2 regions of the Paenibacillus sp. GQ49 genome follow, and region 2 is predicted to be linked to the other one. Evidence: predicted binding sites of a transcription regulator. Region 2 holds the regulator's gene; the other holds the start of a gene.
What was found. The regulator CtsR, encoded in region 2, represses protease genes until heat stress. The targets are predictions, from matches to a motif close to ATGGTCAATAAAGGTCAAACA.
Positions count from the first base shown of each region.

Region 1: clpP (ATP-dependent Clp endopeptidase proteolytic subunit ClpP) is a predicted target of CtsR. The motif match lies at 3,315-3,335, and genes of this name have one in related genera.

Region 1 is NZ_JCAXEL010000015.1:35,131-40,461, forward strand. It holds gene AC6CIF_RS22400 (HPr family phosphocarrier protein) at 1-65, shown strand, start outside; gene AC6CIF_RS22405 (SIMPL domain-containing protein) at 222-974, shown strand; gene AC6CIF_RS22410 (stalk domain-containing protein) at 1,364-2,461, shown strand; gene clpP (ATP-dependent Clp endopeptidase proteolytic subunit ClpP) at 2,630-3,226, opposite strand; tRNA gene AC6CIF_RS22420 (tRNA-Arg) at 3,403-3,477, opposite strand; gene AC6CIF_RS22425 (sugar-binding transcriptional regulator) at 3,904-4,929, shown strand; gene gap (type I glyceraldehyde-3-phosphate dehydrogenase) at 5,036-5,331, shown strand, end outside.
Region 2 is NZ_JCAXEL010000031.1:57,708-63,038, forward strand. It holds gene AC6CIF_RS30660 (ATP-dependent Clp protease ATP-binding subunit) at 1-1,482, opposite strand, end outside; gene mcsB (protein-arginine kinase McsB) at 1,667-2,737, opposite strand; gene mcsA (protein-arginine kinase activator protein McsA) at 2,766-3,290, opposite strand; gene AC6CIF_RS30675 (CtsR family transcriptional regulator) at 3,322-3,783, opposite strand; gene AC6CIF_RS30680 (GNAT family N-acetyltransferase) at 4,246-5,331, opposite strand, start outside.

The sequences.
Region 1 (5,331 bases), on a different contig from region 2:
ATGCCGAACAGGCTGTAAACGCTTTAGTTAGTCTGGTAAGCAAGGAAGAGCTCGAAAACCAATAAGATATGATCAATCCAATGAAGAAGTCCCGAAAGGGACTTTTTTGTGTTTTTCACGTTTATGCTATCGTCAAGTGCAACATTATGGAATTTGTCCCGTCTGTTAAGGTATCAAATCGTTTAAAGTTTGAGATGTTAACACATAAGGAGGCTATCGTGATGGGTAAACAATGGATGAAACCGTTTGGTGCGGTGCTGGTGGCAAGTACGTTGCTTGTTGGAGGAACAGCATGGGTTGCACCAGGTAACTATGCTTACGCTGCAGAGGTTCAGGGAGTACAACAGAATGTGATTAATGTTGTGGGTAAAGGTGAGATTCAGGTGAAGCCTGATATCGCTTATCTGTCCATTGGTGTGAACAGTACTGCAGAGACAGCTGCATCTGCTCAAAAAGCGAATGCTGCCAAAGTTCAAAAGGTATCCAACTTGCTGAAAAATACGTGGAAGATCAGTGCAGACGACATTCAAACGAGTCAGTTCTCTGTACAACCCAACTATACGTATAGCGAAAAAGACGGACAGCAAATTAAAGGATATACAGCGCATCATACGCTGACAGTCACATATCGTGAGATGGACAAGATCGGCGAATTGCTCGATGCTGCTTCGGGTGCGGGTGCCAACAATATTGAAAACGTGCGCTTTACTGTAGAAAATCCGGAAAGTTATGAATCCCAAGTGATTGAGAAAGCTGTTGCCAATGCAGATGTGAAAGCTGGCGCCATTGCAAAAGCAGTTAAACGTCAACTGGGTGCTGTTCTTTCCGTAAGCCAAGGTGATGCCAATGTGCCTGTGTTCTATGCAAGTGAGGCGTTGATGTCCAAAGCACAAGATACAGCAGGTGGCACTGAGATTGAAACAGGCCAGGTTAAAGTAAGCACAATCCTGAATATCACGTATGAAATGAAATAAACAAGAGTGAATTAAGGATTGTAAGCTCAAGTAACCTTTTCAAGGGTCATTTGAAGGGTAGAACGAAATAATGACAAAGACTTTGTCCTGCGGACAGAGTCTTTTTTTTGTTGGAAAAGCAAACTTTGATGAAGTTGGATAGGAGGAACCCCTTTTGAAGCAACATGAAATGCTGTATATTGGTATCTTTTTTGTATAGTTGTTCGTGACAAAAAGGTCATATCCCGTTATATTTTCGGTCTGATATTCATCAACATTGTAACTCGAGCTGTAAACCTTTCCGAGATTGGGTTAATTATAATAGAGAGGTGAGCGTATGAGATATGCGATCAGGTCAGGATTACATACGCAATGATCCCTAATTGTGAATTCAGAGAGGAGTTTTATATATGACATCATGGAAAAAATGGACAAGTGCGTTGCTTGCAGCAGGAATTATTGTAGGTAGCGGTTCGGTATTGCAGGACAGTTCGGTTCAGGCAGCATCGGTATCCTCCAAAGTGACAACCCCGGCTGAGGTAACTCTGAAATCGGGTGGAAAAACACTGACTCAAAAAGGGCTTCTTCAAGGTGGTTCAACTTGGGTATCTCTTACGGCAGTTAAAGATGTGGCAGGTGGAACGCTGAAATATGATGCGAAAACCAAGTCATATACGGTAACAGCAGCCAACAATGCGATGACCGTTAGCCTGATGGATGGACAGCCAAACGTTTATATTAACGGTTATTACCCTCAGGTGGAAGCAAAATTGATTCAGGGTCGATTATATATCCCATTCTCGGCAATGAGAGATTATCTGGGTGTACAGGGAAATTGGGATGGCAAAACCAAAACGTTGACCCTCAGCAAGGTGAAACAAAATAACGTGAAAGTTAAAGCGGCAACAGTCAATGTTACGGTGAAAAATGCTATTGTGGATGTTCAATATCCGCAAGTGAGTGGCCTTGCGAGCAAAGAAGCTGAGGTGGCGATCAACAAAGTATTGAAAGATGAAGTGGATGCTCATGTAGCTGCCTTCAAGAAACAAACATCTGAATTCGGCGGTGCAACGGCCGATCGTCCATATGCATTTGAGAGCTCCTACGTGGTAACATACAACGAAAAAGGCGTGCTGGGACTTATTACACAACGATACGAAGATTATGCTGGCGCTCACGGGATGACATACCGTACGGGCCACACCTTTGCACTGGACACAGGTAAGGAGCTTACGTTAGATGATGTGCTGCAAAATAACAAAACCATGCGCGAGACGTTGGGTAAAAAAGTGGGCGATCAACTGAAAGCCCGCGGTGGATACCTCGACGGTTATAAAGGGTTAAATAAAGATCAAGATTTCTATGTGACACCAACGGGTGTAGTTGTGTTCTTCCAGTTGTATGAATATACGGCGTACGCAGAGGGCTTCCCTGAAATGCCATTTACGTATAAAGAGCTTCTCCCTAAAGGCACAGAACCTTTCAGTAATGTAAATGGAACCAAATAAAGAATAATTATTATGCACTCTTAAGTTATCTTTGTTATAAAATGAAAAAAAGAAGCCCTCATCATGATTATGATGAGGGCTTCTTCCCGTATAGACAACACAATGAGGTGTTGCTGATTACGTTAGGTGTTGATTATGTTAGCGCGTAGACCGTGGTCTACATAACACTTAGATACCTTGGGAACCTACGTTTTCGATGACTTTATCAATGATACCGTAATCGGCGGCTTCAGCAGCACTCATGAAGTAGTCACGATCCGTGTCTTTCTCGATCCGCTCCAGCGGTTGACCTGAACGCTCAGAGATGATGCGGTTCAACGTATCACGCATTTTCAGGATGCGACGAGCACGGATTTCGATGTCAGAAGCCTGACCTTGTGCACCACCAAGTGGTTGGTGAATCATAATTTCACTGTTTGGTAATGCAAAACGTTTACCTTTTGCACCGGCATTCAACAAGAATGCACCCATGGAAGCCGCCATACCTACACAGATGGTAGATACATCCGGTTTGATGAATTGCATTGTATCGTAAATCGCCATACCGGCTGTAATCGATCCGCCTGGGCTGTTGATGTATAAGTGAATGTCTTTCTCCGGATCTTCCGCAGCCAGGAACAACATCTGTGCCATAATGGCATTAGCCACTACGTCATTAACATCGCTACCAAGGAAAATAATACGATCCTTCAGCAATCTGGAGTAGATGTCGTAGGCGCGCTCACCCCGGTTGCTCTGTTCAACGACCATTGGAATAAAACTCACGTGAAAAACCTCCTTGGAATGTAAATGTTATTGGTGTTTATACTTAAACTGTTACCGTATTACCCACATAATAAACAATTCCAAACAAAAAGTCAAAGAAAGTCAAACTAACTTACAAAAAAAAGAAACCTTTCCGGTTTCATTGGTTAAATGGGTTATGAGCTGTTAAATAAAAATGGCGCGCCCGCCAAGAATCGAACTTGGATCTCAGGCTTCGGAGGCCTACGTCATATCCATTGGACCACGGGCGCACATTATGTGACAGCAATAATGATTATAGCTCATGAAATATTTAATTGCAAGCAGTTCGTTGTGGTGTTGGTTTGGATTAACCTAAAAATGATCATGATGAAGAAGAGTGGATAAAGAGTGTATTTAAGTAAATGCTATTAGAGGTTTTGGACATGCCGTATGAAATGTGATTCTGAGCGATATGTAGATGGAGTTCATTTGTTTCTTCTATATATGGTATGCGTGAGCTAGTCCTTGATCATGGAAGACTAGGATTGTGAAAATAGGCGCGTACAAACGCTGAATGCGTGTCGAAATAACACGTTGAAACACTTGCATGTCACGTCAGTTTTAGGTAGAATAGACGTGGGACTTAAAAAGTTAACCCGGGACGTTTTAGGGCCACGAAAGAGAGCTTAGAACGAGAACTTGCGGGAGTGGAAAGCATGCGAACGATTTTAGAAGTACAAAAGCAGCTTCTGCCTGATCTCATGGATATCTTGAAAAAGAGGTATACGATTCTGCAACAGATCATGTTATCGGATGTGATCGGACGGAGAACGTTAGCTAATTCCATGCAGATGACCGAGCGGGTTCTGAGGGCTGAGACCGATCTGTTAAAGGCTCAGGGACTTATTGAAATTGACAGTGCAGGAATGAAGATCAGCGAGGCAGGGTATGATTTGCTGCAGCAGTTAGAGCCCGTAGCCAAAGAGTTGTTCGGATTATCCGAGCTGGAAGAGCGCATCAAGCAAGCCTACGGTCTGCAAAAGGTAGTTGTGGTTCCTGGTGATTCGGACGTTTCTCCATTTGCCAAAAGGGAACTGGGCAGAGCCGGAGCGAAGGCTCTCGGCAATATCATGAGTGACAACGACGTTGTCGCCGTTACTGGCGGATCAACAACGGCCGAAGTCGCAGAGCAACTGACTCCGCCAACATCGCTCAAAGGTGTCTGGTTCGTACCGGCACGCGGTGGACTTGGAGAAAGCCTTGAAATTCAGGCAAATACGATTGCATCCACAATGGCAAAACGGGTAGGAGCACAATACAAACTCCTGCATGTACCGGATTTGCTTAGTGATCATGCCTATGAATCATTAATCCAGGACCCTAGTGTTCAGGAGATTCTGCAGCTGATTCGGAAATCGCGGATTGTTATTCATGGAATTGGTGATGCCGTAGAGATGGCGACAAGACGTAAACTTGCGACGGAGATTATAGATGAACTTCAGGAGCAAGGGGCCGTATCTGAATCTTTCGGTTATTACTTTAATGATCAGGGTGAGGTGGTACATACCATGCTTACACTGGGTATGCGACTTCAGGATATTGAACGAACCGATGTTGTGATTGGAATTGCAGGTGGCAAAAGCAAAGCTGCTGCAATACACTCCGTGTTGCGATTTGGTCAGGAAGATATTCTGATTATTGATGAGGCTGCTGCCGAAGTCATCGTTGCTGAAATGGAATAAGTGTTTACTTTGCATTACAATTATTGTTGTCTTGACGGACTTCACCGTCTGTCTTGAATATATAAGTTTCATAAAAAATTAATCAAAACTTGGGAGGAACTTACTCATGATTAAAGTAGGTATTAACGGTTTTGGACGTATTGGACGCTTGGCATTCCGCCGTATTCAAAATGTAGCAGGCATCGAGGTAGTAGCAATCAACGACTTGACTGACGCTAAAATGCTCGCTCATTTGCTCAAATATGATACAACTCAAGGTCGCTTCGACGGCGATGTTGAAGTACACGATGGCTTCTTCAAAGTGAACGGCAAAGAAGTTAAAGTATTGGCTAACCGTAACCCAGAAGAACTTCCTTGGGGCGACCTGGGCGTAGATATCGTTCTGGAATGTACTGGTTTCTT
Region 2 (5,331 bases):
TTCTTCTTTCAGTTGGTTCACAGGGATTCCTGTCCAGCTGGCTACCACTTGTGCGATATCCTCAGGAGTAACCTCGGAATCGGTGCGACCTTGTTTCTCTTTCCACTGGTTCTTCGTTACATCCAGCTCTTCACGGATTTTTTGTTCCGTATCACGCAGAGCTGCTGCTTTTTCGAACTCCTGACTTTGAACTGCAGCGTCTTTTTCCTTACGGATATCTTCCAGACGGCTTTCCAGTTGTTTCAGGTTTGGTGGGATCGTGTAAGAGTTCAATCTTACTTTGGAACCCGCTTCATCAATCAGGTCAATCGCTTTATCCGGCAGGAAACGGTCTGTAATGTAGCGGTCAGACAGTTTAACCGCCTGCACAATTGCTTCGTCCGTAATTTTCACGCGGTGATGCGCCTCATAACGGTCACGCAAACCGTGCAAGATTTGAATCGCTTCTTCCGGAGAAGGCTGATCTACAGTAATCGGTTGGAAACGACGCTCAAGCGCTGCATCCTTCTCGATGTATTTACGATATTCATCCAGTGTTGTCGCACCGATACATTGCAATTCTCCACGAGCCAGAGCCGGTTTCAAAATGTTAGAAGCATCGATGGCACCTTCGGCTCCGCCTGCGCCAATCAAGGTGTGCAATTCGTCAATAAACAGGACAATGTTACCTGCTTGGCGAATCTCATCCATGATTTTTTTCAGACGATCTTCAAACTCACCACGATATTTGGTTCCAGCGACTACAGAACCCATATCCAGGGTCATTACACGTTTGTCGCGCAATGTTTCCGGAATCTCATTTGCAATGATTTTTTGTGCAAGGCCTTCAGCAATCGCTGTTTTACCTACACCTGGCTCACCGATCAATACCGGGTTGTTCTTCGTACGACGGCTGAGCACCTGGATGACACGTTCAATTTCTTTACTACGTCCAATGACTGGATCCAGGTTGTTCTCTCTCGCATAAGCCGTGAGGTCACGTGCCAGACTGTCCAGCGTTGGTGTGCTTACATTGGCAGGTGTGCCATTATGGCTGGATACAGCTTCACTGCTGCCAAGCAATTGCAGCACTTGTTGACGTGCTTTGTTCAGGCTGATCCCCAGGTTATTGAGCACACGTGCTGCAACACCCTCGCCTTCACGAATCAATCCGAGCAGGATATGCTCTGTGCCTACATAGGTATGGCCCAATTTACGAGCTTCATCCATAGACAGTTCAATTACTTTTTTCGCACGTGGCGTATATGCAATGTTGGTAGGTTGCTCTTGGCCACGGCCAATCAGCGTTTCTACTTCATCCTGAATTTTTTCCAATCCGAGTCCCAGGCCGATCAGTGCTTTGGCTGCGATGCCTTCGCCTTCACGAATGAGGCCGAGCAAAATATGCTCAGTACCGATGTTATTATGACCGAGACGGACAGCTTCTTCCTGCGCGAGTGCGAGCACCTTTTGGGCCCGTTCCGTAAATCTTCCAAACATCATATCTCCTGCACCTCCATGGTTTTGGATAAAACGAGGTCATGTAAAGAAATAACCGTCGTATTCTTCATATCATTTTTGTTTGCAGCCGTGCTGCGAATAAAGTCATTCGGCATTTGTACATGCCTTATTATATAAAAGCCGCAATGCGGCATGAAACCATAATTCAATACTATATCAGGCTAAACTAGGACTGCTTCGCTGCATTGATCGTATCACGAATCAACTGAGCTCGGTAGATGTCACGCTCATCTGTGCGCATATCTTCCCCGAATGTTTTCTGCAAAAATCCCGGCTGTGTCATCACATTCAACTCATTCATTACCGTGATGGACAGTCCATCCAACAAGCCGAGATCCACGCCAAGGCGTACATCCGATAAGCGCTGTGCAGCTTCCTTGGAATCAACAATAGCTGCATGAGACAATATGCCGTAAGAACGCATGACCCGATCCGTAATTCGAAGTCTGGAGTCGGTAATTAACCGTTCTCTGGCTGTACGCTCATGACCTATCATCTGTAACACAACACCATGCAGGTTCTCGATGACTTCCTGTTCGGTCTGTCCCAGTGTAATCTGGTTCGAGATCTGGAACAGGTTACCCATCGCCTCGCTACCTTCACCGTATATTCCTCTTACCGTCAATCCCACTTGGGAAACTGCGGTTAGAATACGGCCAATTTGCTGCGTCATCACCAGGGCAGGCAAGTGCATCATAACCGATGCTCTGACACCTGTACCTACATTAGTAGGACAGCTGGTTAAGTATCCTCTGCGATCATCAAAAGCATAATCCACATGCGCTTCAAAAGCATCATCTATTGCGGAAGCTTTCTCCCAGGCTTCTTTCACCTGGAACCCCGGATAGAGGCACTGGATACGAAGATGATCCTCTTCGTTAATCATAATACTGACTGACTCATCCTCACTGAGAATAACCGCACCATTCCTGGATTCATTCGCAAGACTTGGACTGATGAGATGTTTCTCCACCAGCACCCGTTTGTCGAGTTCGTCAATATCGATCAGATCCAACGTATGAAAATCCCCAAAGGCATGAACGTCATCGTATTGAAGCACTTCGCTCAGCTTATTCAGCACCTCTTCCGATTGCTCATTGGAAGCCAGCATCGGAAACGGAACATGCTGAAGGTTGCGTGCAATCCGGACACGGCTGCTAATGACAATTTCGGAATCAGCCGCATCACTGCGCATCCAGTCGCTGAGCGCCTTCTCTGTAAAGCGCAGATTAGGCATTACGCATCCCTCCTACTCATGACAAACTTTACTCCTGAGCTATTCCTTTTTCAAGTCCTCTGATCTGGTCACGGATCTGAGCCGCCTCTTCAAATTCCTCTTGTGCGATGCTCTCTTGTAGCTCACGCTTCAGATCAGCAATTTGCCGTTTCACCTTGATGCGACCACCAGCTCGTGCAGGCACTTTGCCTACATGGGACGTATTACCATGAACCCGCTTGAACAAAGGATCCAGACGACTGTCAAAATATTTATAACATGAACTGCAGCCGAATCGGCCTATCTTACTAAATTGTGCGTACGTCATACCACACTCTTCACATTGAAGAGCTTTTGCAGGTGGTGTTCCTGCCGATCCACTTTTGCCGGCTGGATCAAAATCAAGCAATCCGGACAACAAGTTGTGAATGGAAAACCCACCTGCTGTTCCAGGGATCATTTCCCCTTTTTCACGGGCACATGACTCACAAATATGGAATTCCGTCTTCTCTCCATTTACGATCTTCGTAAAATGAAGTGTCGCCGGACGTTTATTGCATTCTTGGCACAGCATATTGATGTACCTCCTTTGACCCCGATAGTTTTCATTTACCGAGCAAAGATATTAACATCGCCTTCAACATTCTGGCACGAATTTGATCCCGGTAAGGAAGTTTGACCAATATAACCTCTCTAGATACAGCAGCTCGCATCAACCCGGCTTCCCGCTTGCTCAAGAAGCGCGCTTCTTCCAATTGATAGATCAGACCTTCGGCAGCTGTCTGCCCGATCTCTTCACCAATACTATGGTGCAAATGATTATGCAGAGCTGATTGGGCCGGTAATTCAATGCGCTGTATGCGAACATAACCACCACCGCCGCGTTTACTCTCTACCAGGTATCCCTTCTCGAGTGTAAAACGTGTGCTGATGACATAATTGATCTGGGAAGGTACACATGAGAATTGATCTGCCAGATCATTACGCTGAATTTCAACCATTCCTTCGGGACTTTCATGCAAAATACTCTTCAGATATCGTTCGATAATATCAGAGATATTACGCATCCAATCATCCTCCACTGTCTGAAACGTTAAGTCAATAAGGACCCACACGCCCCCACAGAGTACACCTTCTCTACCCATTTAACCAATCAGGGAAACAGCGAATCTTGCTTCCACAGGTGTCAACAGGAGAGCGAAGGAAGCACGAAGGTCCTTTAATATTCCCTTGATCCTCCAATGAAATGAATCCCGTATATCGGCGATCATGCATCAGATTGTAGAAAGGAAAGCTACTTAAGTATTAAACCTTTAGTTGACTTTGACTTTCTTTGACTTTATAACCATTATAGCATATTTTGTGGTTTTGCCAAGTGGGGTCACTATTCATTTTTTACGATTTTACACGAAATATTCCCCGGACACAAAAAAACCTCTCCAAAATTGCTGGAGAAGTCCATTTGTCTTTCAATCACGCCGTATTTCTATATAAGCTAATCAAGTTAAATGGAGCAGTGGGAATAGTCATCAGAAGAAATCGAGCAGATAGGTTTCCCGTTCAGGAATCGCTTGTTCCAAAGCCTTGATTGCTGTGTTCGGTCCGTGAATTCTTCCGATTCGCGCCATTTCCGTTGGTCTGCGATATCCCATCAGGACCGCGGTAAGGGATTGAATATCCACCTTAATGATCTGATCATCAGTAATTGGCTCCGATGTTTTCCATATGGACGCCGTTCCGTTCATTGCCACGTTTAATTGCCATGCCCCTTCATTCCATGGAGCGTGGGCATCTTCTACCTGAAGTACAATCTGCACCGGTGAGTCCTGGCTTGCAAATGGATACTGGGATATAAACTGCTCTACACTAACGATACGCGCCATAAAATAAGGTACAATCTCCTGCTGAATCCGCGGGTTATCCAATTGGAAGGCAAGCGTATCACTGGCAGGTGCCTGCAACGTTACTTCCTGGATCATGGAATCATGGTTGGCAATGAAGGTCCACAGCCCTTGCCTAGCCTCTTCATTCAGATAGATGATCTCTTTAATGGTAAATTTATTTTCCTTAACCTCATATAAAAGATAACCTTGTGCTGCATCAGCTTCATCGTAATATACAGCCTTCTGGCTGGTCCCATTAACAAGAACTGAATTCTCCCACCTTGCATCATCCCGGACCAGAGTTCCGTTATAACGCTCAGCATAAGCACTGTATACTTCATTTAATATGCTGAGGCCTGGATCCCCACGCCGAATTGTTCCAGGTGTCGCTTTTTTCGAAGGCAAATGAGCTGTAGGTACTTTATAACGTTTAAATTCAACATAAGTCTCCCATCCATACTTCCGATAGAAACCAAAAGAGAATGGATGCAAGAATGATATGCTCTGTTTGTTACGATTCATTTCTTCCAACGCATGCTTCAGCAGACCCGCTACCCAGCCTTTGCGTCTATACTCTGGCCAGGTGGCTACACCCGCAATACCGCCCATCTCGAACGATCTGCCATGAATATAGGTTTGAAAAGGAATGATGTGAAGTTTGGCTCCTAGCTGCCCGTCCTCATATACACCCCATATATCCTGTGACGAAAATTGACTCCGCCGCTTTTCTTT